Regions from separate parts of the Microbacterium resistens genome, predicted to be linked through region 1. Evidence: predicted binding sites of a transcription regulator. Region 1 holds the regulator's gene; the other holds the start of a gene.
What was found. Region 1 encodes HrcA, which represses chaperone genes, less so after heat shock. Its sites were predicted from a motif close to TTNGCACTCGNNNNNNNCGAGTGCNAA; they were not measured.
Positions count from the first base shown of each region.

Region 1 (15,589 bases):
CGCCCCTTGACCGCCTTGGCGCCCTCCCAGCGGGACACGCTGCGCGCGGCCTGCCACGGCACGATCTCGTCGGCCCCGAGCTCGCACGCGGCCTGCACGGCGAGCTCGTCCCTGTCCCCCTTCGCGAGCGCCTGCGCCAGCACGATCCGCGGGGCCGGACGGGGCACCTCCCGTCGCTCGGCGATGCGCACGTCGACCCGCCCGGGCTCGACGTGCTCGGCGCGGCCTTCGAGCCAGACGCCCCGCCCGTCGCCGAGGGTCACGACCTCGTCGGGGCGGACGCGGCGGACCACCGCCGCGTGCTTGGCCTCCGCTCCGGTGAGCGAGACGACCGCGCCCGGTTCGGCGCCCGCGGCGTCGTCGATGAGGAAGTGCAGCGCCATGGCCAGCCCCGATCAGCCGTTGCGGAAACGGTCGCGAAGCTTGGAGAAGAGCCCCTGATGGAACTCCGACAGCCGCGGGGACGGCGCCTTGGCGCGCTTGGCGAAGTCCTCGATCAGCGCGCGCTGCTTGCCGTCGAGCTTCGTCGGGGTGAGCACCTGGACGCCGACGCGCAGGTCTCCGCGCTGGCTGCCGCGCAGCGGGGTGATCCCCCGCCCCTTGATCGTCAGCACGTCGCCGGACTGGACACCCGGGCGGATCTCCAGATCCACCGACCCGTCCAGGCCGTCGATCGTCGTCGTGGCCCCGAGGATCGCATCGGTCATCGCGACCTCGAGCGTGGCGAGCAGATCGTCGCCCTCCCGGCTGAACGTCGGATGCGGCGTGACGGTGACCTCGATGTACAGGTCGCCGTTCGGCCCGCCCGCGCGCCCGACCTCGCCGGACCCGGGAAGCTGCAGCCGGAGCCCGGTCTCGACGCCGGCGGGGATGTCGAGGCCGACGGTGCGCCGCGAACGGACGCGACCCTGGCCGTTGCAGGTGGCGCAGGGATACGGGATGGTCGTGCCGTATCCCTCGCAGGATCCACACGGCGCCGTCGTCAGCACCGTGCCCAGCAGACCGCGGACCTGCTGCTGCACGTGGCCGGTGCCGCGGCAGATGTCGCAGGTGACCGGAGAGGTCCCCTCCTGGCAGCACGAGCCCTGGCAGGTCTCGCAGAGGACCGCAGTGTCGACCTCGATGTCGCGGTGGACGCCGAACACGACGTCGCCGAGGTCGAGGGTGATCCGCACGAGCGCGTCCTGTCCCCGCTCGCGCCGGGAACGCGGACGTGCGGAGCGCCCGCCGCCGGCCGCTCCGAAGAAGGTCTCGAAGATGTCGCCGAACCCGCCGAATCCGCCGAATCCGCCGCCGTTCTCGTCGCCGCCCATGTCGTAGCGGCGCCGCGCATCGGCGTCGCTGAGCACGTCGTACGCGTGCGTCACGAGCTTGAACCGCTCGGCGGCCTCCTCGCTCGGGTTGACGTCCGGGTGGAGCTGGCGCGCCAGCCGCCGGTACGCCTTCTTGATCTCCTCCTCGCTCGCGTCACGGGACACGCCGAGGACCTCGTAGTGGTCAGCCACAGTCACCTTTCCGGACGGGCGTGCTCCGCCTCGTCCCCCGCGCGTCGCTCAGCGACCCGCCTCATCCTCGTCGAGCAGCCGCGACAGATAGCGGGCCACGGCCCGCGCCGCCGCGAGGTTGCTCGGATAGTCCATGCGCGTCGGGCCCATGACGCCGACGCGCGCCGTCCCGCCCGGCGACATGTAGTTGCTCGCCACGATCGACGCCTCGGGCAGCCCGAAGGCCTCGTTCTCCGCGCCGATGCTCGCGGCGAGCCCCTGCTCGTCCGTGACCATCTCGCTCATCAGACGCAGCAGGGTCACCTGCTCCTCGATCGCCTCCAGGAGCGGGTGGATGCTGCCGCGGAAGTCGTGCTCCCGGCGGGCGAGGGTCGCCGCGCCCGCCATCACCAGCCGTTCCTGGCGGAACTCCTCCAGCTCCTCGGACACGGCACGGACCAGCGCGGCCTGCGCGATCCCGAGCGGAGTGGCCTCGGGGGCGTCCTGGAGGGCCGCGATCCCTTCGAGGCCCCGACGCACCGAACGGCCCGTGAGCAGGACCGTGAGACGTGCCCGCACGACGGCGATCTCGGCGTCGTCGAGGTCGGCGGGAAGGGTCACGATGCGCTGCGAGACCCCGCCGGCATCCGTGACGAGCACGGTCAGCAGGCGGTTCGGCGCGAGGGCGACCAGCTCCACGTGCGTGACGTGCGCCCGCGCGAACGACGGGTACTGCGCGAGCGCCACCTGGCCGGTCAGCCGCGTCAGCACCCGCACCGTCCGCACCATGAGGTCGTCGAGATCGGCGGGATCCGTGAGGAACGCGGTGATCGCGGAGCGCTGCGCGCTCGAGAGCGGGCGCAGCTGCGCCAGGTGGTCGACGAAGACCCGGTAGCCCTTGTCGGTCGGCACCCGGCCCGACGACGTGTGGGGCGCGACGATCAGGTCCTCGTCCTCCAGCTGCGCCATGTCGTTGCGGATCGTGGCCGCGGACACTCCGAAGGCATGCCGCTCGACGATCGACTTGCTGCCGACCGGCTCGTTCGTCTCGACGAAGTCCTCCACGATGGCGCGAAGGACCTGGAGGCCCCGTTCACTGACCATCCCGCCCTCCTTCGCTGGCACTCGCCCGTACTGAGTGCCAATTCTACTCGGTTCCGCCGGAAACGCTCCCCGCCGCACCGCCGCGGGCGTCCTCCTCCCGTCGCGCCGCGATCAGCGCTGCCCGCAGCTGGGCGGCCCCGGTGGGCGTGGTCGCGTCCCATCCGCACAGGACGGCGATGCGGCCGAGACGGTAGTCGACCGTGTTCGGGTGCACGTGCAGAGCCGCCGCCGTCCTCCTCCTGTCCCCCTCCAGCGCCAGATAGCGTCGCGCCGTGAGGACGAGATCCTCGCTCAGGGGATCCAGGGAGCGAGCGAGGGCCTGCCGCGCGGGCCCGGGACGGGAGTTCTGGTAGTCGAGCAGCATCGCGTCCAAGGTCGCGACGCGATCGGTCCCGCCGACGTCGTCCCGGACGAGCGCGAGGGCGAGCAGCTCCTCCGCGACGCCGACCGCGTCGGCCACCCCGGCCGGCGACGCCTCGCTCCAGCCTGCTGCGGACCGGTCTCCGAATGCCGCCGCCAGACTCTCGCCGATCCGCTCAGCCACGCCCGGTCCCCGCACCGGAACGAGGGCCGTGCCGCCCGCGGACGTGAGCACCGCCAGCACCTCCTCGCCCGGGACCGCGGCGTCGATCGCCGCGCGGAGCCGTTGGACGTCCCGTCGCGCGGCGACGCCGTCTGGCGCCCCGCCGGGCTCTCCCACGATCCGCACCGCCAGCACCCCGTACCGATCGGCGAGCGGCCGTCCGGACCGGTGCGCCGCGGAGACCGCGTCCCCACCCTGGGTCAGCGCGGTGAACAGGGCGAACCGCCCCTCCCTCTCCCCCGCGTGCACGACGGTCCAGACGCGTTCCTGGTCCTCCGCGAGAGCGCCGCCGATCCGCTCCAGCAGGTGCATCAGCCGCTCGCCGGCGTCCGCCAGCGACGCCGCCTCGTCCCGTGCCGCGCGCTCGCGCACGAGCGCCCAGACCTCCTGGATCCCGCGGTGGTACGCGGTCATGACCGAGGCGAGCGAGGCGCCCTCTTCGAACCGCCGGATCGCAGAGGCGCGGATCAGCTCCAAGTCCGCCTCGCGCCCGGCGAGGACATCGGCGACCGCCCGGAGGCTCTGCGCCACGGACCACCGGATGTCCGCGGCGATCGACGTCGCGCCCATGCCGTGGGCCGCCGGGTCGGTCGGCGCGATCGCTGCGATCACCCGTTCGACGAGCTCCCGGGAATCCCGCACCTCGGCAGAGAGGTCGCGCCCGGAGAGTCGGATAGCGGATGTTGTCATACATCACAAACTACGCCCCGCGAGTTCCGGGAGTCGCCCACTGGTCCGAGGGAGGGCTGTGACCGACCATGAGAGAAACCCCCGAAGAAAGGTCGACGATGACCGCCTCCGCGCTTCCCACGGCCCCGGCCGCCGCCGACGTCCGACTCTCCGAGAAGGCGGGCTATCTCGCCGCCAACCTCGGCAACATCGTGCTGTCCACCGTGATCGGGTCCTTCCTGCTGATCTACCTGACCGACCACGTCGGCATCGGCGCGGCCGCGGTCGGCACGCTCCTGCTGGTCGCGCGCATCGTCGACGGGGCCACCGACCCGCTGATGGGGTACCTCGTCGACCACCTGCCGCGGACGCGCTGGGGCCGCTTCCGGACGTATCTCCTCCTCGGGGGCGGGGTCGCCGCGGTGAGCTTCGCGGCGCTGTTCCTCGTGCCGGGGTGGGCCGGCGGCGCGCTCCTGGCGGCCTGGATCACGTATCTCGTCTGGGGCATCGCCTTCGATCTCATGGACATCCCCTTGAACGCGCTCCTGCCGACCATGAGCGCGTCCCCGCGCACCCGAGGTCGTCTCGCGGCGATCAAGGGCGCGACCTACCTGCTCGGCACCGTACTGGTGATCGGCGTGTCCCTCCCCCTCGTCTCGCTGCTCGGCGGAGGTGCTGCGGGGTGGCAGGTCTACGCCGTCGTCGTCGCCGTCGTCTCGTTCGCGCTCACCGCGACGGGCGCTCTCCTGACCCGGGAGCGAGTGACGCCCGTCCATAGCGAGAGGTACGGCCTCCGCGACCTGCGGGCGCTGTTCTTCTCCTCCCGTGCCGTCCCGGTGCTCCTCGTCTCCAAGCTCGCCACGAGCGCCGGCAACGCCGCCCTGATGGCCGGGATCCCGTTCTTCTTCACGTACTACGCGGGAAGCGCCGGGCTCGTCAGCGCGGTGGCCCTCGTGATGGCCGCGCCGATGGTCATCGGCAGCATCGGCGGCCCGCTCATCGGCCAGCGGGTCGGGTTCAAGCCCGCCTATCTCGCCAGCCTCGCCGTCGCCGCCGTCGGGATCGGCTCGATCCTCCTGCTCCCCGGTCTTCCCGGATCCGTCTACCTCGTCTGTTTCGGCGCGGCCGGACTGGGCTTCGGCGGCGCCGTCGCCCTCAACTACGCGTTGCTGGCCGAGCTGACCGACCACGTGGAGCTGCGCGGCGGGTTCCGGACCGAAGGCGCACTCGCCTCGATCGGCTCGTTCGCCGCCAAGGCCGGCGCCGGGATCGGCGGCGCCCTGGTCGCCTACGTCCTCGCCGTCACCGGCTACGTCCCCGGCGGCGAGCAGACGCCGCTGTCGCTCATGGGGATCGCCCTGGCCCAGTCGGGGGTTCCCGTGGCGCTCGTCCTGCTCGGAGGTCTCGTGTTCCTGGCCTACCCCATCACCCGCGACGAGGCGGCGCGCACCCGGGCCGCCCTGGCAGAGAGGAATCGCCCATGAGCACCGCGACCTGGCCACGGCAGACGACGGCGCGCCCGTGGCGCGGCCGGTGGATCTGGTCGCGGACCACGGGCCTCGTCGTCCCCGGACCCGAGGAGCCCCTCGGGGCTCTCGACCCCGGGACGTCGGACCAGCGCGTCCTGCTGCGCCGATCCTTCAGCCTGCCGTCGACCCCCGGCCGCGCGACGCTGTTCGCCACGGCCGACGCGCGCTACGCCGCCTGGATCAACGGGGAACGGGTCGGCTCGGGGCCGGCACGTCATGACGCCGACGCGCTCACGTACGACGAGTGGGACGTGACGGCCCTACTGCGCCCCGGCCTGAACACCATCGCCGTCCTGGCACGCTTCTACGGCGACCCCGTCCCGTGGTGGACCCCATCCCGGGCGTCGCACACGATGGGCGCCGGAGCCTTCGCCGCGGAGCTGGAGGCCGACGGCGAGGGAATCGTCGCGACCGACGCGGAGTGGATCGCCTGCGACGCGGACGCGTGGACGCCCGCCGCGCCGCAGGGCGTCCTCGCGTCGCAGCCTGCCGAGCTCTTCGACGCGCGCCGTCTGGACCCGGACTGGACCACGCGACCGGATCCGTCCGGTGCGTGGCACCCGGCGAGGGAGATCCGCGAGCAGTCGATCATCGGCCCCCGCGGCCGCACCACGCCGGGCGGTGAGCCGTACGGCGCGGTGCTCCCGCGGCAGGCCCCCGCCCTCGCGGAGACGCCCCTGGCGCTGCCGACCGGCGAGCTGGCTCGCAGCGGGAGCGACGCCGTCGCCGCGACGACCGCGCAGCTCGTCGCCGCGCTCGCCGACGACATCTCCACCGGACGCGTCACCGTCCTCGACGTCGGCCGCATCGTGTCCGGCCGGCTGCGGCTGACGTTCGCCGGGACCGCCGGCGACATCGTCCGCGGCGGTCTCCTCGAGGCGGTGGGACCGGCTGCGTTCGAGAGCGCCGCCCCGCTGCAGCTCGTGCTCCGCGACGGCGAGACCGTGGTCGAGCCCTTCGATCTCGTGGCCGGACGCTTCCTGGCCCTCAGCGCCTCGGCCGCCGGGGCGCTGCCTCGACTCATCCGTGCGGAGCTCGTGGAGACGCACCGACCGCGCCACGGTGCCTCGTTCTCCAGCAGCGACGAGCTCCTCAACCGGGTCGTGGAGGTGAGTCTGCGCACCGTCGACCTCAGCGCGGCGGACGCGTACCTCGACTGCCCGACCCGCGAGCGCCGCGCCTGGACAGGGGACGCGGTGGTCCATCAGAGCGTCGATCTCGTCGCCAACGCGGACTGGTCCCTCGCGGTGTGGAACCCGCAGCTGCTCGCGCGGCCCCGTCCGGGCGGAATGCTCCCGATGGCGGCGGCGGGCGACTTCGCCTCACCCCGGATCCCGCCGATCCCGGACTGGGCACTGCACTGGATCGCATCCGTCCACAACCTCTTCCGGTACACCGGCGACCGCGGGCTCGTCGGCGCCCTGCTGCCGACGGTCGAGGGTGTCCTCCGCTGGTTCCTGCCCTATCTGCGGGACGGACGGCTCGTCGACGTGCCCGGGTGGGTGCTCATCGACTGGTCTCCCGTGCAGGTGCGCGGCTCGAGCGCCGCGCTCACCGCGCTGTGGGCGCGTGCGCTGCGGCAGTTCGCCGAGATGGCCTCGTGGCAGGGCGACCGGGGCCGCGCCGACTGGGCGGACCGGCTTCACGCCGACGTCCGCGACGGGTTCGAGGCGTACTGGGACGAGGCCCGTGGCGCGTATCGCGACAACATCCTGCCCGACGGGTCCCTCGGCTCCGGTGTCAGCGAGCACGTCGCCGCGGCGGCGGTCCTCGCCGGCATCGTCCCGGCAGATCGCCGCAGCGACGTCCGCCGCCTCCTCACCGACCGCGCCGTCATGTTCACCCGGAGTCCGCTCGCCGACCATGGTGCCGATCAGCGGGGCCCGAGCGCGGGTTCGCCGGTGTGGCGCCGCGATGAGCCGGACTGGGACACCGAGCGGTTCGTCGTGGGCGCGCAGCCGTTCTTCCGCTCCCTCGTGCATGCCGCCATCGCGGAGCTCGGCGGCGATCTTCTGCCCCTGTACCGGGACTGGGATCTGCTCCTGGCGACGGGACCGACCGCTCTCCGGGAGTGCTGGGAGGGCGGGTCGTACTGTCACGGCTGGTCAGCGACGGTCGCACACGACGTCATCGTGCACACCCTCGGGGTGACGCCGGAGCTCCCCGGATACGAGCGGGCGCGGGTCGCGCCGAGGCCCGAGACGCTGGAGCGTGTCCGCGCGGTCGTTCCGACTCCGCACGGCGCCATCGACGTGCGCGTGGAGGGCGACGCACTGACCGTCGCGACGCCCGTGCCCGCCACCGTCCGGTGGAACGGCGAGGAGCACGACCTCAGCCCGGGAACGCACGTACTGTCCGGAGCCGTACGATGACGAGCGTGAGCGATGCCGTCGAGGTCCGTCTGTCCCCGGGTACCGTACGCGGCGAGGAGATCGCCGGAGTCCACCGATTCCTCGGGATCCCCTATGCCGCGGCCCCGTTCGGCGAGAACCGGTTCCGCTCCCCGCAGCCGGCTCCCGCCTGGGAGGGCGTCCGGACGGCCACCGCCTTCGGCGCCACCGCCCCGCAGTCCCCGTACGGGGGTGCGACCGCCGAGCTGCTCGGATCGGTCCGGATCGAGGGCGACGAGATCCTCACCGCGAACGTGTGGGCCCCGTCGTCGGCGTCCGGGGCGCCCGTCGTGCTCTGGATCCACGGCGGGGCGCTGGAGCGCGGCACCGCCGCCCTGACGATCTACGACGGCACTCCGTTCGCCCGCGCCGGCATCGTCTTCGTCTCGATCAACTACCGGCTCGGCGCCGAAGGCTTCTCCGTCCTGGACGATGCGCCTCGCAACCTCGGCCTCCAGGACGCGGCGGCCGCCCTGCGCTGGGTCCACCGCGAGATCGCGGCATTCGGCGGCGACCCTGCGCGGATCACCCTGATGGGCGAGTCCGCAGGCGGCGCCCTGGTCGCCGCGCTGCTGGCCCGCGACGACACCCGCGAACGCGTGGCCGGAGCCATCATCCAGTCCGGACCGCTCGACGCCCAGACGCCGCAGAAGGGCGGACGCGTCACCGCACAGGTCGCACGGCTGCTGGGTGTCGGGACGGATCGCGCGTCGTTCGCCGCGGTGTCGCCGGAGCGCCTGCTCGACGCACGCCGCCGCCAGTCCGCGGGATCGTCCCCGCTCGGAGGCGCGCCGGGCTATCAGCTCGTGATCGATCCGGAGACGCTCCCCCGCCAGCCGCGTGAGGCGGTGGCGGACGCGGGAATCCCCGTCCTGATCGGCACGAACACCGACGAGTACCGGCTGTGGTTTCCCCCGGAGTCCCTCGCGGAGATCCGTCCGGCGAAGCTGCTCCTCGCCCGCCTCGCGCTGCGGATCCCCGGACGCGCCGTCCGGGCGTACCGCGCGGATGCGCCCGGCGCCTCGACCGGTGAGAACTTCGGACAGCTCGCGACCGACGTGCTGCTGCGCGCCCCGATGACCCGTGCCGCACGGGCCCGCCGCTCCCCCACCTACGTCTACGAGTTCGCATGGCGCAGTCGCATCCGCGACCTTCGCGCCGCGCACGCCCTGGAGCTGGGCTTCGTCTTCGATGCGCTGTCGGATCCCGAGTCGCAGCGCATGACCGGCCCGGAGGCCCCGCAGGAGCTGGCCGACGAGATGCACTCGGCCTGGGTGCGGTTCATCCGCGAGCAGGATCCGGGGTGGCGCGCGTTCGACGAGCGCCGCACGACCCGGCTCTTCGACGCGGCGTCCGCCACCGTGCCCCAACGGCGCACGTCCGGTCTCGATCTGCTTCCCTGAGCGGCTCGGCCCGCCCTGCTCGCCCGTCAGTCGGCCGACGGCCGGTCAGTCGGCCGCCCGGTCAGTCGGTCAGGGTGCGCACGACCGCGTCCGCCAGCAGGCGCCCGCGCCGCGTGAGCACGAGCAGCCCGCGCACGGCGGCGCCGCCCTCGGCGAGACCGTCCGCGATGAGTCCGGCCACGCGTGGCCGCACGGCTTTGGGCAGGGCCTCCAGCGGCAGTCCCTCGGCCAGGCGGGATCCGAGCAGGATGCGCTCCAGCAGCGCCGCCTGCGCATCGGGCCGTTCGGTGCCGGCGGCCGGCGACTCCCCCGCCGCCAGGCGCTGGGCATACGCGGCCGGGTGCCGCACGTTCCACCAGCGCAGGCCCGCGACGTGACTGTGGGCGCCGGGACCGAAGCCCCACCAGTCGGAACCGCGCCAGTACGCGAGGTTATGCCGGGAGCGCTGGTCGGCGCTGCGCGCCCAGTTGCTCACCTCGTACCAGCCGAGACCCGCCGCTGCCAGCCGCCCGTCGGCCAGCTCGTACATGTCCGCCTGAAGATCGTCGTCGGGAGCGGCGACCTCACCACGGCGGATCTGGCGAGCGAGCTTGGTGCCGTCCTCGATGATCAGGGCGTAGGCCGACACGTGGTCGGGCGCGAGCGCGACCGCCGCGTCCACCGAGGCGCGCCAGTCGTCCAGGGTCTCGCCGGGGGCGCCGTAGATGAGGTCGACGCTGACGGACAGGCCCGCTTCCCGAGCGGCCTCGACCGCCGTGCGCACGTTCTCCGGGCGATGGGTCCTGTCCAGCGCCGCGAGCACGTGCGGTACCGCCGACTGCATGCCGATCGACATCCGGGTTACCCCCGCGGCCGCCAGCTCCCGCGCGACCGGAGCCGTGACGGTGTCGGGATTCGCCTCGACGGTGACCTCGGCGCCGGCGCACAGGCCGAACGCGTCCACGGCGCCGGCCAGCATCCGGGCGAGGTCCCCGGGCGGCAGGAGCGTGGGCGTGCCACCGCCGAAGAAGACCGTGTCCATGGGCCGCAGCGCGCCCCGCTCCGCCAGAATGCCGCGGGCGAGCGCGACCTCCTGGAGCAGCGTGTCCGCGTACGTGTCCTGACGGGCGCCGCGCAGCTCGGAGGCGGTGTAGGTGTTGAAATCGCAGTATCCGCAGCGGACCCGGCAGAACGGCACGTGCAGGTACGCCGAGAAGGGCGTCGACGCGTCGATCGGCAGGTCCTCCGGCAGACGGCCGTCGGCCGGGGCGGCATCGCCGAGCGGAAGGGGCCCGGCCATCAGCGCCGACCCCTCATCGTGCGGCGCTCACAGCGGCGTCGTGTACAGCGGCGAGATGGCGCGCAGGTAGCGGGCGAACAGCTCGCGTCGACGACGGCGCACGAGCGCCGGGATCGTCCGGTACAGGAAGGCGTTGGGCCGGTCGAAGGCGCGGACGGTGAACCAGACCTCGTCGGTGTCCTCGCGCCAGTCCAGGTCGAACGACTCCTCGCCGCTCACCACGGACCCGCCGACGGTGCCGAGCACGAAGCCCACCCGCCGCGGCTCCTCCGTCACGGAGATGACGCGCAGCTCAGCGTCCGCACGCATCCCGCCCGCTCGCCCGCGCACGCGCAGCGTCATGCCGGGGCCGACGAACGGCGTGCCGTCGGCATCGAAGCGCTGCTCGATCTCGTTCTTGCTCGGCGCGATGGGCGTGCCCTCGGCATCGAAGCTGACGCCCGCGTAGGCGGGGCCGGACGCCGGGCGCAGATCCTCGATCTCGAGACCCGCGGCCCGCTGCGCGGTCCATGACAGCAGAGCCTCGCTGGCGACGCGGAAACGCTCCTCGCCACTGCCGATGCGCCACGACTCCTCGGCGGGAAGACTGTGCTCCGGCGGATACTGCATGAGGTCGGGGGCGTGAGTGGCCCCCACGGCGGCATAGTCCACCGTGCCTTCTCGGAAAGTCCCGCGACGCATGAGACCAGCCTACTTGCCGACCTCTCGGCGCTCACTCAGGTTCTCCACATTGTGCGCCGTTCGCGTCACCGCCGGTCCTCGTCGCGCGTCTCTCCGGCGCAGCGTCCGCGGCGAACATGGCCCCTTCTCCCCGGCTGCGCCTTCTGCGGCCCTGCGTCCCGCGGGTGGCAATGCTCCTCTAGAGGAACATGATGCGTCGGGGCGGTGGGTGGGCGTAGGTGCGTTGGAGAGGGCTGGTCCATTGGATGGTGCCGTCGGGGTGTTGTCGTGCGGTCCATCGGTGGGCGTCCGGGATGTCGGGGGGTTTGAGGGTGTGGTGGGTCGGGCAGAGGTGGGCGAGGTTGGTGAGGGTGGTGGGTCCGCCTCGGGCGTGATCGTGGGTGTGGTCGATGTCGCAGTGGTGCGCGGGGGTGGTGCAGCCGGGGAATCGGCAGTGTTGGTCGCGGGCGCGGAGGTGACGGCGCATGGGGATGGTGGGCGTGTAGGTGTCGGTGTGGGTGAGGATGCCGTCGGGGCCCAGGAAGAGGCGGGTCCATCCAGTGTGTCGGCCGGCGAGGGCGCGGGCGAGGTCGGGGTGGAGGGGGCCGTGGTCGTCGAGCTCGGCGGGTCGGTCGTCGTGTCCGGCGAGGGTGGTCGCGGCGACGGTGACCTGGATGTGCGCCTGGATGCGGTCCAGCCCTGTGCCGTGGACGGGGGTGGGGTCGGCGGCGAGGAGCAGGTCGGTGAACAGGTCCGCGCGGACCTGATCGGCTGTCCGCCCATCCACGACATCGGCGGTGTCCGCGGTGCCCGTGGGTTCTGCGACATCGGCGGTGTCAGGACCGGAGGGAACGGTGAGGTCCAGGGCCTCAGCGGCGTCGGTGGTATCGGCGTTGATGACGTCCCTGGTGTCGGTTTCGTTGCCGGAGGTGGTGTCCGGTGCCGGACGGCGGCGGATGTGGTGGGTCATGCGGGTGAGGCGGTCCATGATCGCGACGGCGTAGACCTCGGGGATCACCGCGGTGATCAACGCGAGACCGTCATCGAGGGACCGGATCGTGACGCACCGGTCCGGCCAGGCCGCACGATGCCGCTCCACCACCGCGGCAGGCGCCAGGGCGGCGGCGACCTGCCGCGCCAACACCCGGGTCCGTGCCGGGGACTCGTGCTCCGCGACCTCCAACACCGCCGCCTGATAGAGCGTCAACACCTCGGGGTCCGCCGAGCCCGAGACGATCGCGTCGCGCAGGATCCGCGACGCGTGCACGATCTCCCGCACATGCGCAGCAGTGATCGTCCCTTCCGGCCACCGCTCCTTCACGTCCGGCAGCTGCGCGGCCAGGACCTCCGCGTCGGCGAAGGCCCGCTCCACCGTCCCCCGCGACACCCGCCCCGCCGCGGCGTACTCCGCGATCATCGACCGGCGAATACTGTCACGATGCACCGGCTGAGCCCGCACATCCCCCTCGAACAGGGTCACCCGCTCCGCCAACAACGCCGAGGCCTCCGCCTCCAACCGGGCGATCTGCCGACGCGTCGCCACCCACGCATCCAACAACCCCTCCCGCGAACGAGCGGTAGACGACGGGGCGGTGGTGAACATGACCCCAGAGTAGAACATATGTACGACACTCGGGTGGAGGTGTGGACAACCACGGCGACCGGGAGGAGGCCGAGGCGTGAGTGCGTTTCGACTCGCTCCGCTCGCTCAACGACCGGGACGGCACTCGCACAACGGCCGGGGGCGCACAACGACCGAGGGCGGGCGCAGGAGAAGGTCCTTCCTTGCCGGGCGCTCCGTCAGCGTCTTGTCGACGCCGATTCACGGACCGCGTCGTTCACCACGCGCACGTACGCGGCCATGGTGCGATGCTGCAGGATCCGCAGGGCCGGGGTGACGACGCGCCAGCGCCACGCGGCGGGGCACGAGATCGAGCGGGCGGTGAAGCGGCCCGACTCATCAAGGACGAACGACTCCTCGCCGTACAGCGGGTGTCCTGGCATCGCCTCGTAGCCGAACCCCGAGGCCCCCGCCCACACCACGCGCACCGGCTCGTCGAACCGCTTCCCGACCACGCGGAGGGACAACGTGCCGACCTGCCCCGGCGCGGGCGCCGCCTCGGGCGCGCCGAAACCGACCCGGCGTTTGAAGTCCCACGTCGAGATCAACGACGCCACCGCGGTCCGCGCCGCGGGCGGAACCTCCGTGGAGCGCTCGATCAGCCGCATCCCGCGGGGAACGCGCTGCACCGGCTCACGTGTGATCCCGCGCGGATACGCCGGTCGGCGCATCGGACTACTTCTTGTCCTTGCCTTCGACGTCCCCGGACAGCGCGGCGATGAACGCCTCCTGGGGGACCTCGACGCGCCCGACCATCTTCATGCGCTTCTTGCCCTCCTTCTGCTTCTCCAGGAGCTTGCGCTTGCGGGTGATGTCGCCGCCATAGCACTTCGCGAGCACGTCCTTGCGCATGGCGCGGATGGTCTCGCGGGCGATGATCCGGGCGCCGATGGCGGCCTGGATCGGCACCTCGAACTGCTGGCGCGGGATGAGCTTGCGCAGCCGTTCCGCCATCATCGTGCCGTAGGCGTAGGCCTTGTCCCGGTGGACGATGGAGCTGAACGCGTCCACCTTGTCCCCCTGAAGCAGGATGTCGACCTTCACGAGGTCCGCTTCCTGCTGCCCGGACGGCTCGTAGTCGAGCGAGGCGTACCCCTGGGTCTTGGACTTGAGCTGGTCGAAGAAGTCGAACACGATCTCGCCGAGCGGCATGTTGTAGCGCAGCTCCACGCGCTCCTCGGAGAAGTACTCCATCCCGAGCAGCGATCCGCGGCGCGACTGGCACAGCTCCATCACCGTGCCGACGTAGTCCTTGGGCAGCAGGATCGCGGCCTTGACCATGGGCTCGGCCACCGAGGCGACCCGCCCGTCCGGGTACTCGCTGGGGTTGGTGACGGTGACCTTCTCCCCCGTGTCGGTGGTGACCTCGTAGATCACGCTCGGCGCCGTCGTGATGAGGTCCAGGCCGAACTCACGGGACAGGCGCTCGGTCACGATCTCCAGGTGCAGCAGCCCGAGGAACCCGCAGCGGAAGCCGAAGCCCAGCGCCACCGACGTCTCCGGCTCGTACTGCAGCGACGCGTCGGAGAGCTTCAGCTTGTCCAATGCCTCGCGGAGCTCGGCGTAGTCGCTCCCGTCGATCGGGTACACGCCGGAGAAGACCATGGGCTTGGGGTCGGTGTAGCCCGCCAGTGCTTCGGCGGCGGGCTTGCGGGCGTTCGTGACGGTGTCGCCCACCTTGGACTGGCGCACGTCCTTTACGCCGGTGATGAGGTAGCCCACCTCGCCCACGCCGAGGCCCTTCGTCGGCACCGGCTCCGGGCTGGACACGCCGATCTCCAACAGCTCGTGGGTCGCCCCGGTGGACATCATCTGGATCCGCTCGCGCGGCGACAGGCGGCCGTCGACCATCCGGACGTAGGTCACCACGCCGCGGTACGAGTCGTACACGGAGTCGAAGATCATCGCCCGCGCCGGCGCCTCGGCGTCGCCGACCGGAGCGGGGATCTCGGTGACCAGGCGGTCCAGCAGGTCCTCCACGCCGACGCCCGTCTTGCCCGACACGCGCAGCACGTCCTCCGGGCGCCCGCCGATGAGGTCGGCGAGCTCCTTGGCGAACTTGTCCGGGTCCGCGGCCGGAAGATCGATCTTGTTGAGCACCGGGATGATGTGCAGATCGTTCTCGAGGGCGAGGTAGAGGTTCGCGAGCGTCTGCGCCTCGATCCCCTGCGCCGCGTCGACGAGGAGGATCGCGCCCTCGCAGGCGGCGAGCGACCGCGACACCTCATAGGTGAAGTCCACGTGGCCCGGGGTGTCGATCATGTTCAGGGCGAACGTCTCGCCGTCGAGCTGCCACGGCATCCGCACCGCCTGGCTCTTGATCGTGATGCCGCGCTCGCGCTCGATGTCCATGCGGTCGAGGTACTGCGCACGCATGTCCCGATCGGCGACGACGCCCGTGATCTGGAGCATGCGGTCGGCGAGGGTCGACTTGCCGTGGTCGATGTGGGCGATGATGCAGAAGTTGCGGATCTGCGCAGCGGGCGTCGAGGCCGGCTGGAGAGGGGTGAGGGCGCGGGGTGACATGGGTTCCTGAGCGGGTCGAAGGGATCCGGACGATTCTACGTGAGGCCCGCCTCATCGCGATCCGGCGACGGCGGTGATAGTCTCGCGAAGTTGCCGCGGGGCGAAACCGAGTTCCGCACGCGACTGTGCTCCGTCTCATCCGGATGCGCTCCCACCCCGGGGCGCGGACGGTGTGAGAACGGCTTCGACCCAGCGCCGCGTCGGAGAACCCGTGCGGCGACTGCGAAGAGAGAAAGAACACCGTCTTGATCAAGTATCTGCTCCGCCGACTTCTCGGCTGGCTCCTCATGATCGTGGTGGCGACGAACCTCACGTATTTCCTCGCGTGGGGCTTCCTGCAC
Region 1 is NZ_CP082781.1:717,867-733,455, reverse strand. It holds gene K8F61_RS03440 (16S rRNA (uracil(1498)-N(3))-methyltransferase) at 1-383, opposite strand, end outside; gene dnaJ (molecular chaperone DnaJ) at 396-1,505, opposite strand; gene hrcA (heat-inducible transcriptional repressor HrcA) at 1,554-2,588, opposite strand; gene K8F61_RS03425 (PucR family transcriptional regulator) at 2,632-3,861, opposite strand; gene K8F61_RS03420 (MFS transporter) at 3,960-5,324, shown strand; gene K8F61_RS03415 (alpha-L-rhamnosidase-related protein) at 5,321-7,741, shown strand; gene K8F61_RS03410 (carboxylesterase/lipase family protein) at 7,738-9,162, shown strand; gene hemW (radical SAM family heme chaperone HemW) at 9,224-10,441, opposite strand; gene K8F61_RS03400 (DUF1990 family protein) at 10,469-11,122, opposite strand; gene K8F61_RS03395 (HNH endonuclease signature motif containing protein) at 11,301-12,644, opposite strand; gene K8F61_RS03390 (DUF1990 family protein) at 12,902-13,393, opposite strand; gene lepA (translation elongation factor 4) at 13,398-15,248, opposite strand; gene K8F61_RS03380 (ABC transporter permease) at 15,494-15,589, shown strand, end outside.

Region 2 (15,589 bases), 970 kb from region 1:
GCGCCGGATACCTGGCGTGCAACAACATCTACAACCGCGTCGTGCTCAACGAGTGGTACGAGATCAACCCGTTCCCGGACCTCGCAACGCACTGGGAGTGCCTCGACGGCGCGCGGCGCTGGCGGTTCCACCTGAACAAGGCGGCGCGGTGGCAGGACGGGACGCCCCTGACGGCCCACGACGTGGCCTACACCCACAGCCATGCGAAGGAGATGGGCTACACCGGCGCGATGTTCCTGCAGGACGTCGATCACATCGAGGAGGTCGACCGGCACACCGTCGACTACCACCTTTCCCGGCCCAACTCGGGGTTCCTGGTGCTGCTGGGGAACTTCATCTTCGCCCACATCCTGCCCGCGCACCTCTACGAGGGCACCGACTGGTCGACCAACCCGCACAACCTGAAGCCGGTCGGATCCGGACCGTTCCGGCTCGTCGACTGGACGCCCGGGGAGCACGTGATCATGGAGGCGGTCCCCGACCACTGGGGTCCGCAGCCGGCGATCGACCGGCTGATCCTGAAGATCGTGCCGGACCGGGACGAGTGCGTGCGCATGGTCGCGCGCGGCGAGGCGCACATCGTGCCGCAGGACACACTCACCCGCGACCGCCTGCACCTGGTCCCGGAGGACTCCGAGGCCGAGATCATGACCCGCCAAGGGCCGGGCATGGCCCTGCTGGACTTCAACCACCGCCAGGAGCGGTGGAAGGACGAGCGCGCCCGTCGTGCGATCGCGCACGCGGTCGACCGCAGCGAGATCGATCGGCTCGGCGACCCCGGCGTCTCGCAGGCGTGGGACCACTACCTCCTCGGCAGCAGCGAGTGGGCGTTCAACCCCGAGGCCAAGGCGCCGGCGCACGACGTCGAGGCCGCCGAGCGCCTCCTCGACGAGGCCGGGCTGACGAAGGACGCGAACGGCAGCCGCGGCGACATCCGGCTATACTACATGGACATGTTCTTCGGGCACAAGCCGCTCGCCGAGATCGTCGCGCGACAGCTCGAGGCGGTCGGGTTCGCGGTGACGTACGACGGCCTGTCCTCCCCGGACTGGGCCTCGATCGTCCGGCGGGGCGGGGAGTTCGACCTGATCATCGTCGGCGGCTCGATGGCTCCGGATCCGGAGATCACGGCGACGAAGTACTCCAGCGCCGGGCGCAACAACATGGCCGGCCACGCCAACGCCGACGTCGACGCCGCCTACGAGGCCGCGCGCGAGGCCACGACGCTCGCGGAGCGCGGCGCGCACTACCGCCGGCTCCAGGAGGTGTGGGCCCGCGACACGGAGTGGGTGCCCCTGTTCTGGTACGGCATGTACTACCCGCGCAGCAAGCACTTCTTCGGCTGGGCGGACCAGATCGGCTTCTCCATCCCCTGGTGGCACTGGGGCCGGATGCGCCGGATCTGATCGAGACGGGCGGGCGGGGACGAATGGTGCCGTCCCCGTCCGCCGACCACCGGACGGGAGCGGCGGCGCGCGTGGCTACGATGGGGGACGTGAGTCCCGAGACCCTCGCGCCGCTGTCGCCGTACCGCCGGATCGACCGAGCGGACTGGGCGCGCCTGGCGGCCGACCTGGACCAGCCCCTGTCCGAGACCGAGGTCGTGGAGATCCGGGGCATCGGCGATCGGCTGGATCTCACCGAGGTCCGCGAGGTCTATCTGCCGCTGAGCCGGCTGCTCAGCCTCTACGCGACCTCCACCAAAAAGCTCGGCGCGGCCACCAGCACCTTCCTCCAGGAGGAGGACGACACCACGCCCTTCGTCGTCGGCGTGGCCGGATCCGTCGCGGTCGGGAAGTCCACCATCGCCCGTCTGCTCCGGGAGCTCATGAGCCGCTGGCCCGGCACGCCGCGGGTGGAGCTCGTCACGACGGACGGCTTCCTCTACCCGAACGCCGAGCTCGAGCGGCGCGGGCTCATGGACCGCAAGGGCTTCCCGGAGTCGTACGATCGCCGGGCGCTGGTCGAGTTCCTCACGAAGGTGAAGAGCGGCGCCGAGGAGGCCCGCGCGCCCTTCTACTCGCACATCCGCTACGACATCGTGCCGGACGCGCACGTGGTGGTCCGCCGCCCCGACGTCGTGATCGTCGAGGGGCTCAACGTCCTGCAGCCGCCGCCCGCGCCCAACGACGTGGCCGTCAGCGACCTGTTCGACTTCTCCGTCTACGTCGACGCGGATCCGGATCACATCGCCCAGTGGTACGTCGAGCGCTTCCTCGCCCTGCGCAAGGGCGCCTTCGCGAACCCGAGCTCGTTCTTCAACGTCTTCGCGCACCTCACCGACGACGAGGCCGTGACCACCGCCATGGGCTACTGGAACGAGATCAACCTGCCGAACCTCGTCGAGAACGTCCAGCCCACCCGCCATCGCGCCTCGCTCGTGCTGAACAAGGGGGCGGACCACTCCGTCGAGAGCGTCCTGCTCCGCAAGCTCTGACCCCGGGCCGAGCCGGTGCCCGCCCGGCTCCTGCCTCCGTCCGTCCCCGATCTGCGTCCGGCCCCGATCTGCACACCCGGTCCCGATCTGCACACCCGGTCCCGATCTGCACACGTCTTGCGCGATTCGGTGTGCGGATCGGGGTGATGTGTGCAGATCGGGCGAGCGCCTCGGCGGGTGGCTCCGATCCGCACGAGCACGCTCCATTCGTTCAGAACCTGCGCAAAAGGCGCCGCTTACTCTGGACCGCATGTGTGGAATCGTCGGTTACGTCGGCTCGCGTCCGAGCCAGGACATCCTCCTCGCCGGGCTCGCTCGCCTGGAGTACCGCGGCTACGACTCGGCCGGGATCGCCGTGATCACGGAGGACGGGACGCTCTCCAGCGCGAAGAAGGCCGGGAAGCTCGGCGTGTTGCGCGACGAGCTCGACGCGCATCCGCTCCCTTCCGGGACGACCGGGATCGGGCACACCCGGTGGGCGACGCACGGCGGCCCGACGGACGTCAACGCGCATCCGCACCTCGCCGACGAGGGGCGCCTCGCGCTCATCCACAACGGCATCATCGAGAACTTCGCGGCGCTGCGCGCCGAGCTCGCCGCGGAGGGCGTGACCTTCCGCAGCGAGACCGACACCGAGGTCGCCGCGGCCCTGCTCGGGCGCGAGCACGCCCGCACGGGCGACCTCCAGGAGGCGTTCCGCGCCGTCGTCGGACGCCTCGAGGGGGCCTTCACCCTGCTGGCCGTGCATCAGGACGAGCCGGACCTCGTCGTCGGGGCCCGCCGCAACTCGCCGCTCGTGATCGGGCTGGGCGAGGGGGAGAACTTCCTCGGCTCCGACGTGGCCGCCTTCGTGGAGCACACCCGTCGCGCCCTCGCGATCGGGCAGGACCAGATCGTCGCGATCACGCCCGGCCAGGTGACCGTCACCGACTTCGACGGCACGGTCGTCGAGGCCGAGCCGTTCGAGGTGTCGTGGGACGCGGCCGCCGCGGAGAAGGGCGGATGGCCCAGCTTCATGGCCAAGGAGGTCTCGGAGGAGCCGGAGGCGGTCGCGAACACGATCCGCGGGCGCGTCCGCGACGGAGAGGTCGTGATCCCGGAGCTCGAGGGCATGGACGACCTGCTGCGCGACGTCGACCGGGTCATCGTCACCGCGTGCGGCACGGCGTCGTACGCCGGGATGGTCGGCAAGTACGCGATCGAGCAGTGGGCGCGCGTGCCCGTGGACGTCGAGCTCGCGCACGAGTTCCGGTACCGGGACCCGGTGATCGGGGACCGCACGCTCGTGGTCTCGATCAGCCAGTCCGGCGAGACCATGGACACCCTGATGGCGGTCAAGTACGCGCGGGAGCGCGGCGCGCGGACCCTGTCGATCTGTAACACCCAGGGGGCGACGATCCCGCGGGAGTCCGACGCGGTCGTCTACACGCACGCGGGACCGGAGGTCGCGGTGGCGTCGACCAAGGCCTTCGTCGCCCAGATCACGGCCCTGGAGCTGCTGGGCCTGCACATGGGGCGCGTCCGCGGGACGCTGTCGTCGGACGCCGCACGCGACGTCGCCGAGCTGGAGGCGCTCCCGGGCAAGCTCGCCCGCGTCCTGGAGTCGGAGCAGGCGCACGTGGCACAGCTGGCGGGATGGATGGCCGACACCCGTTCGGTGCTGTTCCTCGGCCGTCACGTCGGCTATCCGATCGCCCTGGAGGGCGCGCTCAAGCTCAAGGAGATCTCCTACATCCACGCGGAGGGCTTCGCCGCGGGCGAGCTCAAGCACGGCCCGATCGCTCTCATCGAGCCGGGGCAGCCGGTGTTCGTGATCGTCCCCTCGCCGCGTCACTCGTCCCTCGTGCATGCGAAGGTGATCTCCAACATCCAGGAGATCCGTGCGCGCGGCGCCCGGGTGATCGTCATCGCGGAGGAGGGGGACGCGGCGGTCCTGCCCTTCGCGGACGAGGTGATCCGGATCCCTCTGGCCGAGCCGCTGTTCGAGCCGATCCTCGCCGTCGTGCCGCTGCAGATCTTCGCGATGGCGCTCGCCACGGCGAAGGGGCTGGACGTGGATCAGCCGCGCAACCTCGCCAAGTCCGTCACGGTCGAGTGACCCCGGCCCCTCGAGCGCCGCACCTGCGCGCGGTGCCGAGTGGTCAGAAACTGTGGGTTCACGGCGCGACAACCCACACTTTCTGACCACTCGGCCGGGGCGGCGGTGCGACGGGAGCCGGGGGAGGGCGGGGCGGGCGCGAGTAGGCTGAACCGGTGATCATCGGCACCGGCATCGACATCGTGGACATCGCGCGGTTCGAGCAGACGATGACGCGGACCCCCCGGTTGTCCGAGCGGCTCTTCGCTCCGGCCGAGCGGTCGCTGCGGCTGGCGTCGCTCGCCGCGCGCTACGCCGCGAAGGAAGCGCTGATCAAGGCCCTGGGCGGATCGGACGGCGTGCACTGGACGGAGATCGAGATCGCCTCGGAGGAGTCGGGCCGCCCCTACTTCGTGCTCACCGGCACCACCGCCGAGGTCGTCCGGGAACGGGGCATCTCCACGGTGCACCTCACGCTCAGCCACGACGCGGGCCTGGCCGCCGCGTTCGTCGTCGCGGAGGGGACCGATACCCCCTCCGGCCGCCCACACCCCCCGGGAGAAGCGCCTGCAGGAGGGGGTCCCGGCGGGCAGAGGGGGTCTCGCGCCGATACTGTGGACGATCCGCCGAGGGAGGGCAGACCATGACCCTGTTCCGCGAAGCCGTGATCGACCTGGACGCGATCAGCGACAACACCCGTCAGCTGCGCCGGATGACCGGCACCGACGTCATCGGCGTGATCAAGGCGAACGCCTACGGGCACGGAGCCGCGTCGGCAGCCGTCGCGGCGCTCGCCGGCGGCGCGACCCGGCTGGGCGTGGCCACGGTCGACGAGGCGCTGGCGTTGCGCCGAGAGGGCGTCAACGCGCCCGTGCTCGCCTGGCTGCACGCCCCGCGGCGCCGTTTCGACGACGCCGCCGAGGCGGGCATCGAGATCGGCATCTCCTCCTTCGACCAGCTCGAGGCCGCCGCGGCCGCCGCCTCGGCGCGGACCCCGGTCGGAGTCCACCTGAAGCTCGAGACCGGCCTGTCCCGCAACGGCGTGGCGCCCGCCGCCTGGGAGCGCGTGCTCGCGGAGGCCGCACGGCTGGAGCGGATCGGTCGGATCCGGATCGTGGGCCTGTTCAGCCACGTCTCCAACACGTCGCCCGCGGACGACCTGGCCGCCCTCGCCGCCTTCGAGCGCGGCTGTGCGCAGGCCGAGGCCGCGGGCGTGCGACCGGAGATCCGCCACCTCGCGGCCACCGCGGCGGCGATCGACCTGCCGGAGACCCGCCTCGACGCCGTGCGCATCGGCATCGGCCTGTACGGGCTGTCGCCGTTCGACGACCGCTCGTCCGCGGACCTGGGCCTGCGCCCCGCGATGACGCTGCGGGCCGCCGTCGCGGCCGTGCGCCGCGTCCCCGCCGGGCAGGGCGTCTCCTACGGGTACGACCACCGCACCGCCCAGGAGACCACCCTCGCCCTGATCCCGCTGGGCTACGCCGACGGGATCCCGAGGCAGGCGTCGGGACGCGGGCCGGTCCTCATCGGCGGACGGCGCTTCCCGGTGGCCGGACGGATCGCGATGGACCAGTTCGTCGTGGACGTCGGCGACCACGCCGTCGCCGTCGGCGACGAGGCGATCCTGTTCGGGGATCCCACCCTCGGTCATCCGTCCGCCACGACCTGGGCGGACGCGGCGGGCACCATCAACTACGAGATCGTCACCCGGATCGGCCCCCGGGTGCCGCGGCGGACGGTCTCGTGAGCGTCTCGGACACCCTGCTCGGACGCCACGAGATCGCGACGGCCGAGGACATGGAGGCGCTCGGGCGCGCGATCGGCGGCGGTCTGGAAGCCGGGGACGTGCTGATCCTCACCGGTCCGCTCGGCGCGGGGAAGACGACCTTCACGCGCGGCCTCGCCGAGGGGCTGGGAGTGCGCGGTCCCGTGCAGAGCCCGACGTTCGTGCTGGCCCGGACGCACCCCTCCCTGGTCGGGCGCGCCCCGCTCGTGCACATGGACGCGTACCGTCTGGGGTCCGCGGCGGAGCTCGACGATCTCGACGTCGACGCCGCCGGTTCGGTGGTCGTCGTGGAGTGGGGGCGCGGGATCGCCGAGGACCTGGCCGACTCCTGGTGGGACATCGAGCTGGAGCGGCCGGTCGGGGCCGGAGCCGGGGCACGGGACGACGTCGCGGACGAGGACCTGGACGCGGACGCCCCGAGGGTCGTGACGATCCGCCGCGGCGGCCGCTGACCCCGCCGACCCGGGCGCGCGGATCCGGCCGGCACCGGATCGTCCCGGCGTCGGCGGGCGGCGGCGGAGACTACCCTGGAGGGGTGATCCTCGCCGTCGACACGTCCCTGGGCTCGGCCGTCGCCCTCCTCGGCCGTGACGGATCGACCCTGGCCGAGCTCGGGGAACGAAACGCCCTCGGGCACGCCGAGGTCATCGGAACGATGCTGCAGGACGCGCTCGCCGCCGCCCAGGCGGAGGCGCCCGACGACCCGCTCACGCACGTGGTCGCGGGCATGGGGCCGGGGCCGTTCACCGGGCTGCGGATCGGGATCGCCGCGGCCCGCGCGTTCGCCCTCGGCCGAGGCGTCCCCGTGGTCCCCGTGCCCAGCCATCTCGCCGCCGCCCTCTCCGTCATCCGCGAAGAGAAGCCGAGCGAGCCGTTCGCGATCCTCACCGATGCGCGCCGTCGTGAGTCCGCGGTGACGGTCTTCGAGGGGCTCGACGTCGACGGGATCCCGCACGTCGTGGTGGATACCGTGCTCGTCCCCCGCGAGGAGGTCGACGCGCGTCTGGGGGCGCTCCGCCAGATCACCGCGACCGAGCTGTCCGCGGTCTCCCTCGCCCGTGTCGGCGCCCGGGCCGTCGCCGCCGGACGCACCCTCGCGGGCGCCGAGCCGCTGTACCTGCGGGCGCCGGACGCCCGGATCCCGAGCGCGCCGAAACGGGTCGGATCATGATCCGGCCGGCCTCCCCGGACGACCTCGACGCGATCATGGCGATCGAGCAGGCCTCGTTCCCCCGCGACGCCTGGAGCGCGGAGGCGATGGCCGCCGAGCTGGCCTCCCCGCACGGCAGCTACCTCGTCGTCGTCGAGCCGGATGCGGCGGGCGAGCGGATCGTCGGCTATGGGGGAGTGCGGGCGCTGCGCGGCTCCCGGGACGCCGACATCCAGACGATCGCCCTGGATGCGCGGCATCGGGGCGCGGGGCGGGGCCGTGCGCTGCTGCGTGCGCTCCTGGCGCAGGCCGAGGAGCGGGGGGCGAGTGAGGTCTTCCTCGAGGTCCGCGCCGACAACCCCGTGGCCGCCGCGCTCTACGCGTCGGAGGGCTTCGACGAGATCGGACGCCGCGCGCACTACTACCAGCCCGACGACGTGGACGCCGTGGTGATGCGCCTGGACCTCCGGTCCCGCGCCGCTCAGACGACCGCGGACGCCGCGCCGAGCGACCGGAAGGAGTCGGCATGAGCGAGCCCCTCGTCCTCGGCATCGAGACGAGCTGCGACGAGACCGGGATCGGCATCGTCCGCGGACGCACCCTGCTGTCCAACACGATCGCCTCCAGCATGGACGAGCACGCCCGCTACGGCGGTGTGGTGCCGGAGGTGGCGGCGCGCGCGCACCTGGAGGCGTTGCAGCCGTCGATCGAACGCGCCCTCGACGAGGCCGGGGTCCGGTTGACGGACCTGGACGCGGTGGCCGTCACGAGCGGCCCGGGGCTGGCGGGCGCGCTCATGGTCGGGATCGGTGCCGCCAAGGGGCTGGCGGTCTCGCTCGGTACGCCGCTCTACGCCGTGAACCACCTCGTCGGGCACATCGCCGCGGACATCCTCGACGCCGATGCGCCGCCGCTGGAGTACCCCACGATCGCCCTGCTGGTGAGCGGCGGTCACACGTCGCTCCTGCACGTGCGCGACCTCACCACCGACGTCGAGCTGCTCGGCGAGACGGTGGACGACGCCGCCGGCGAGGCCTTCGACAAGGTCGCGCGCCTGCTCGGACTGCCGTATCCCGGCGGACCCGAGATCGACCGCGCGGCCGCGGGCGGGGATCCGCGGGCCATCGCGTTCCCCCGCGGCCTGTCCCGGGCGTCGGACCTGGAGCGGCACCGCTACGACTTCTCGTTCTCGGGCCTGAAGACGGCGGTGGCCCGCTGGATCGAGCGCGCGAGCGCCGACGGCGTGGTGGTCCCGGTCGCGGATGTGGCGGCGAGCTTCCGTGAGGCGGTCGTCGACGTGCTCGTGACGAAGGCGCTCGCCGCCTGCGCGGACCGCGGCGTCCCCCGCCTGCTCCTCGGCGGCGGCGTGATCGCGAACCGGCGACTGCGCGAGCAGACGATCGAGCGCGCCGCGGCGGCGGGCGTGACCGTGCGGATCCCTCCGCTGAGCCTGTGCACCGACAACGGAGCCATGATCGCGGCGCTGGCCGCCGAGCTCATCGCGTCCGGGCGTGCGCCGTCCACGCTCGCCTTCGGCGCCGACTCCACCCTGCCGGTGACCGAGATCCAGGTCGCGTCCTCGGCGCCGGGCGCCGCACCCGGGGTCGCCGCCGGGGCCGACACCGGGGCGGGCATTGGGGCCGACACCGGGGCGGGCATCGGGGCCGACACCGGGGCAGGCGGATGACGACGCCGGGCGACGGAGCCCCGGAACGGTTCTCCAAGCTGCCGACGGCGCCGTCGCCGGTGACGGTGGAGAGCGGCCCGGATCTGCACGACGAGGGGGCCGTCCCCACCGGAGCCGTCTGGGAGCCCTCGACCGCGACCGGCGCGGTGCGCCGGGGTGACGATGCCCGCCTGGCGCCCTGGGCCTTGCTCGCGGCGATCGTCGCGCTCGCCGCGTCCCTGTTCGTGGGGTGGGGGATCCCGGTCGCGATCATCGCCGTGGTCTCGGCGATCATGTGCCTGCGCCGCCCGGTGGAGAGCCGGGCGATGTCGGTCTGGGCGCTCGTGTTGGGTTCTGTCGCCACCGTCTACAGCGCCGGCTGGCTCCTCTGGGCCGCCTTCGCGGCGGGGCTGCTCGGGTAGCGGAGCGATCCGATGGGCGACGGGCTCGACGAGGAGCGCGAACGGCGGGCGCTGCAGGAGCGCGCCTACGGCCGGGGGCCGACGCCGTTGAGCCCCGCGGAGGCGGACCGGCTTCGGGACCTGCAGCGGCGTCGCGTGGTCCCGGCAGGGCCGGAGGTCAGCGCGGTCGTGGACACCGCGGCGCCGGGCGAGGGACCCGCACCGGGACCGGAGGCATGGTTCGCGTCCGCGGTGGCGGAGGACGCGGCGACGACGGGGGCGCCGCACGTCCTCGCCGTGCCGAAGGAACCCGGGAGCGATCCGGTGACGGTGGCGGCGGATCCGGGATCCTCCTCGATCGGTCCGCCGCACGTCCTCGGCGAGACGGCTCCGCCCTCCCGCTGGCGGGCGCTGCTCGCGGACCGCGCGATTGCCGGCCGGTGGCGGCGTCCTCGCGTGCTCGTCACGGCCGCCGCGGCACTCGTGGCGGCGGGCCTCGCGATCGGCTGGTCCGTGCCCCGCGCGCCCGATGTGGCGCTGCCGATGACCGCGGCGCACGAGGAGCGGCGGGAGGCCGTGCTCGAGGCGCTGAACGGACTCGACGACATCGACGGCGGCTCGCTCGTCCTTCTCGCCGAGAGCAGCCCGTTCGAGGATGAGGATCCCGCGGAGGAGGGGGCGCTGCTCTGGTATGTGACCCGCAAGGGCGGGGAGCTGTCTTGCGCGATCCTGGAGGTCCCTGGGCAGGGGCCCGGCATGCAGTGTCTTCCCCGGGCCAGTGTGACGAAGGGCAGCCTGACCGTTTCCGCGGAGGTGCGGCCGGATCGCCCTGCGAACGACGCCTCCCATCCGGGCGACGATTCCCTGAGCACGTACTTCTGGGGGACGGTCACGCTGACCCGGCTCGGGGTGCCGTTGGCCACGGTGTCCGGCCAACGGAACTCGAACGCGGATCCGGGCACGTGGTATCGCGAGCGCGAGGCTGCGGCAGAACGGATCCGCGAGGCTCTCGACATCACCTATCCGCCGACTCTCCTGGGGCACCTGGACGACGCCCCGGTCTGGCTCGCGAACAGGCAGGACGGCACACTGTGCCTCGTGCTGGAGGAGGGCGACGAGCCCCGTCTCGGGTGCGAAGCGATCGTCGTGCGTGGGCGTGACGGCGAGAGCACCGGGATCGGTCCGGTCCTCCTCCTGCGCATGTCGGTCCCCGCGACCCCGACCCGGGAGGCGGCTCTCCTCGAGGTGCTGAACGACCCGATGTCCGGGGCGGTGCTGACGATCACCCGGCAGGCCGATCCCTCGACCGCCTGGGGTCCCCGCCTCTGACCCCCTCCCCGCCCGCCCCTTCTGTCGAGTGGTCAGTTTCTGTGGGTTGAGGCGCGCGGAACCCACAAAAACTGACCACTCGACGACGGAGCGAGGGGAGCGGAACGAGGGAGGATCAGACGCGGTCGGCGAGGACGGCGTGGCGCCGGTCGCCGATGCGGACGAGGATGAGCGTCGCCGAGCCCTTCCCGCGCAGCGTCAGCTTCCGGCGGAACGCTGCGGGATCGATGTCGACGCCGCGCTTCTTGATCTCCAGGGTTCCGACGCCGGCCGCCTTGAGCGCCGCCGAGATCGTCTTCGCGTGCAGGGGCAGCACCTCGCGCACCCGGAAGCTCGCCGCGAAGGGGGAGGAGAGGGGATCGTCGGACGTGAGGTACGCGATGTGCTCGTCCAGCATCCCGGCTCCGGTGCGTCGCGCCAGATCCCCGATGAGTCGGGCGCGGATCACAGCGCCGTCCGGCTCGTGGAGGTAGGCGCCGAGCGGGCGCACCTCCGCGTCCGCGGAGTCGGCGGGAGCGGTGAGCTCGTGCGTGCTCTCCCCCCGGATGACCATCGCCGCACGGCGCACCCCCTCGCGTTCCAGGCCGCCGGCCCACAGCACGAGCTCCACGACGCTGCCGTCCACGCTCACCCACTGCGCCTCGGCCTCGCGCGGCAGGGCGTCGCGGTCGTGCCCGGGGCCGAGCTTGACCCCGGTCGGCATCCTCTCCGCGAGAGCGAACACCCAGTCCAGGGGAGGGGAGTAGTCGGCGGCCGCCACGCGGCGGGTCTCGGTGTGACCCGCCGTGCGCCGGGCGGGGTCGAGCCACGCCGCCTCGCCCGGATCGCCGCTCAGCGGGATCTCCTCGGCTCGGGCGTGCCGCACCTCGGCGTCCGCGCCGAAGGGCGCCAGGTTGAAGGCGGCCAGCGCCGCCGTGATCTCGTCGGCATCGACCGCGGTCACGCGCAGGCCCGCGGCGGCGAAGGCCAGCGCGTCTCCGCCGATGCCGCAGCCGAGGTCGGTGACGTGGGCGATCCCTGCGGTTCGCAGGCGTCCGGCGTGCCGTGCCGCCACGGACAGCCGGGTGGCCTGTTCGAGCCCGGCGCGGGTGAACAGCATCCGGTCCGCGAACGGCCCGAACTTCGTCCGAGCTTTGGCGCGGAGATGCGCTTGGCCGACGACGGCGGCCACGAGATCCGGACCGTGCCCGGCTCCGCGGAGCCGCGACACCGCGGCGGCGGCCTCGCCCGTCGTCTCCACCGGGCCGAGCTCGTCCAGCAGGCGCAGCCCCTCGGGGGTGAGCAGGGCGGTCAGCTCGGGCATCTCCACCTGCCCAGCCTAGGGGCCTGCCGCATCCGCCGAGGCTGGCACTCGCATTGCGCGAGTGCCAGCCTTGCGCCTACACTGTGATTAGCACTCTCGGGTTGAGGGTGCTAACGAGTCTTGAACCGTCGAGAAAGAGGTAGACCGTGTCGGTTTCCATCAAGCCGCTCGAGGACCGCATCGTCATCCAGCAGGTCGAGGCCGAGCAGACCACCGCGAGTGGCCTGGTCATCCCCGACACCGCCAAGGAGAAGCCCCAGGAGGGCGAGGTCGTGGCCGTGGGCCCCGGCCGCATCGACGACAACGGCAACCGTGTTCCGCTCGACGTCGCCGTCGGCGACCGCGTGCTCTACAGCAAGTACGGCGGGACCGAGGTCAAGTTCGGCGCCGACGAGTACCTGGTGCTCTCGGCCCGCGACGTCCTCGCGGTCGTCGTCCGCTGACGCGCTGACGTTCACGAAGGGCCCGGATGCCTCGGCATCCGGGCCCTTCGCCGTGTCCGGGCGGTCCGCCGCGTCTTGGGGCGCGTTCCGGGCGGAGATTGGCGCGAATCACGCCCCGAATGGCCGGAATCCGCCCCGAACCGGACCCGGACAGGCGCCGCTGAGCCGTGAGCGCGCCATAGGGTTGACCGGTGAGCCCATCCCCGCGCAGCCCGCAGACGGCCGGAGCGGTGTACGCCGGCGGCGCCTACCTGATCTGGGGCGTGCTGCCGCTGTACTTCCTGCTGCTGGTCCCCACCGGTCCGTGGGAGCTGGTTGCGTGGCGGGTGCTGCTGTCGTTCGTGTTCTGCCTGATCCTGCTCACGGTGATGCGCGGCTGGAGCGCGCTCGGCGCCATCGTGCGGCAGCCGCGCCTGCTCGGCTGGACCGCGCTGGCCGGCGTGCTCATCTACGTCAACTGGCAGGTCTTCGTCATCGCGACGCTGTCCGACCACATCGTCGAGACGAGCCTCGGCTACTTCATCAACCCGATCACGACCGTGCTGCTGGGCGTCTTCGTCCTGCGGGAGCGGATCCGCCCGCTGCAGTGGGCCGCCATCGGGATCGCCTCGCTCGCCGTGCTGGTGATCGTGTTCGCCTACGGGTCCTTCCCCTGGATCGCGCTCTCGCTCACCGCCTCGTTCGGCGTGTACGGACTGGTCAAGAAGCGGATCGGCGCGGCGGTCGACGCCGTCAGCGGGCTCACCCTGGAGTCGTTCTGGCTGATCCCGGTCGCGCTCGTGCAGCTCATCGCGGTCGCGCAGACCACCGGCGTGACCCTCGGGGCGGCGGGCCCGACGCACGCGGCGCTGCTGGCCTTCGCCGGCGTCGCCACGGCCGTGCCGCTGCTGCTGTTCGCGGCCGGGGCGCGACGGATCGGCCTCACCGTGATCGGCATGCTGCAGTTCATCACGCCGGTGATGCAGTTCATCGTGGGCGCCGTCTTCCGTGGGGAGCCCATGCCGCTGGAGCGGTGGATCGGCTTCACGATCGTGTGGATCGCGATCGCGGTGTTCCTCGTGGATCTGCTGCGGGAAGGGCGCCGGGGCCCGCGGACGGCGGCTCCCGAGCTGGTGTGACACCCGGTCCCGCGCGACGCGGGATCCGATCGTTAACGCACTGATACGCGGATGCGCCGCGGCCGGATCTAGGGTGGTTACACCCGACGGGCGGGCACCGACGATGGTGTCGCCACGTTCAGTCACGCAAAGGAGCATCATGAACGCACTGAAGGGTTCGAGGGTGGCGAAGACCCTGACCGGGATCGCCCTGGTCGGTGTATCGGCCCTCGTGATCGCCGGCTGCAGCGGCTCACCCGCCGGCACGCCGTCCGGCGACACCGGCGGCGGCGGTGGCGAGAAGCCCGCCGGCGACATCACACTGAAGCTGGGGTCGCTGCTGCCGCAGACGGGCTCGCTGTCGTTCCTCGGCCCGCCGATGGAGTCCGGCGTGGGGCTGGCGGTGCAGGAGATCAACGACGCCAAGGCCGGGATCACGGTCGACATGACCAGCGAGGACGAGGGCGACACCGACACCAAGGCGTACGAGACCTCGATCAGCAAGCTGCAGAGCGCGGGCGTCGCCGGCATCGTCGGCGCGGCCGCGTCCGGCGTGTCCAAGCTCATCCTGGACGGCAACGTCGCGAAGGGCATCATCACGATCTCGCCCTCCAACACCTCGCCTGACTTCACCACGTTCGAGGATGACGGCCTCTACTTCCGCACCGCGCCGAGCGATCTGCTCCAGGGCGAGGTCCTCGGGAACCTGATCGCCGAGGACGGGCGCAAGACCCTCGGCATCATCTACCAGAACGACGCGTACGGCACGGGTCTGGACGCGGCGATCAAGGAGACGTTCGAGAGCGCGGGCGGCCAGGTGGTCGCGGAGGCGTCCTTCAACGTCGGCGACGCGCAGTTCGACGCCCAGGTGGCGACGATCAAGGCGGCGAACCCGGATGCGGTCGCCGTCGTCTCGTTCGACCAGTTCCGCACCATCGCCCCGCTTCTGGTGAACGCCGGCATCACCGCCGACAAGTTCTACATGGTGGACGGCAACACCTCGAACTACGGTGCCGAGGCGTCCACGAACCTCCCCGTGTCGCTGGAGGGCGCGCAGGGCACGCGTCCGGGGCCCGCCCTGTCGGACGACTTCACGGAGCGGCTGCAGACGTACTGGACGGGTGAGGGCAACTCCACCATCCAGGACTTCACCTACGCCGCCGAGGCGTACGACGCCGTCGTGCTGATGGCTCTGGCGTCGCTCGCCTCCGGGTCGACGAAGGGCGCGGACATCGCCGCCAAGATGCAGGAGGTCTCCGGCGGGTCCGGCGACGGCAAGGCCTGCACGAGCTTCGCCGACTGCGCGAAGATCATCAACGACGGCGGCGTGGCCGACTACAACGGCTACTCCGGCGACGTCACGTTCGACGAGAACGGCGACCCGACGGGCGCCGCGATCGGCATCTTCAAGTACGGTGCCGACAACCTCTACGAGCGCACCAACTGACACCGGTCACGGAACGGCCCCGGATCCTCGGATCCGGGGCCGTTCGGCGTCTCCTGCGCCGTCAGGCCGCGTCGGTGCCCAGCGTGCCCAGGTAGAGCCCGATGACCTTCGGGTCGTTCAGCAGGTCGCGCCCCGCCCCTTCGTACGCGTCCCGGCCCTGGTCGAGGACATACCCGCGGTCGCAGATCTGCAGGCAGCGGCGGGCGTTCTGCTCGACCATGATCGTGGTGACGCCCGCCTTGTTGATGTCGGAGACGCGGATGAAGGCGTCGTCCTGGCGGACGGGGGACAGGCCCGCGGACGGCTCGTCCAGCAGCAGCACGGACGGGTCCATCATGAGAGCCCGCGACATGGCCACCATCTGGCGCTCCCCGCCCGACAGCGACCCGGCGCGCTGGTTCAACCGCTTGCCGAGCTCCGCGAAGATGCCGGTGACGAACTCGAGCCGCT
Region 2 is NZ_CP082781.1:3,761,668-3,777,256, forward strand. It holds gene K8F61_RS17775 (ABC transporter substrate-binding protein) at 1-1,406, shown strand, start outside; gene coaA (type I pantothenate kinase) at 1,487-2,437, shown strand; gene glmS (glutamine--fructose-6-phosphate transaminase (isomerizing)) at 2,688-4,535, shown strand; partial or broken gene K8F61_RS17790 (holo-ACP synthase) at 4,691-5,038, shown strand; gene alr (alanine racemase) at 5,158-6,264, shown strand; gene tsaE (tRNA (adenosine(37)-N6)-threonylcarbamoyltransferase complex ATPase subunit type 1 TsaE) at 6,315-6,755, shown strand; gene tsaB (tRNA (adenosine(37)-N6)-threonylcarbamoyltransferase complex dimerization subunit type 1 TsaB) at 6,839-7,474, shown strand; gene rimI (ribosomal protein S18-alanine N-acetyltransferase) at 7,468-7,983, shown strand; gene tsaD (tRNA (adenosine(37)-N6)-threonylcarbamoyltransferase complex transferase subunit TsaD) at 7,980-9,140, shown strand; gene K8F61_RS17820 (hypothetical protein) at 9,137-9,541, shown strand; gene K8F61_RS17825 (hypothetical protein) at 9,554-10,849, shown strand; gene K8F61_RS17830 (class I SAM-dependent methyltransferase) at 10,965-12,158, opposite strand; gene groES (co-chaperone GroES) at 12,299-12,595, shown strand; gene rarD (EamA family transporter RarD) at 12,787-13,713, shown strand; gene K8F61_RS17845 (ABC transporter substrate-binding protein) at 13,853-15,139, shown strand; gene K8F61_RS17850 (ABC transporter ATP-binding protein) at 15,201-15,589, opposite strand, start outside.
Region 2: groES (co-chaperone GroES) is a predicted target of HrcA. The motif match lies at 12,194-12,220, and genes of this name have one in related genera.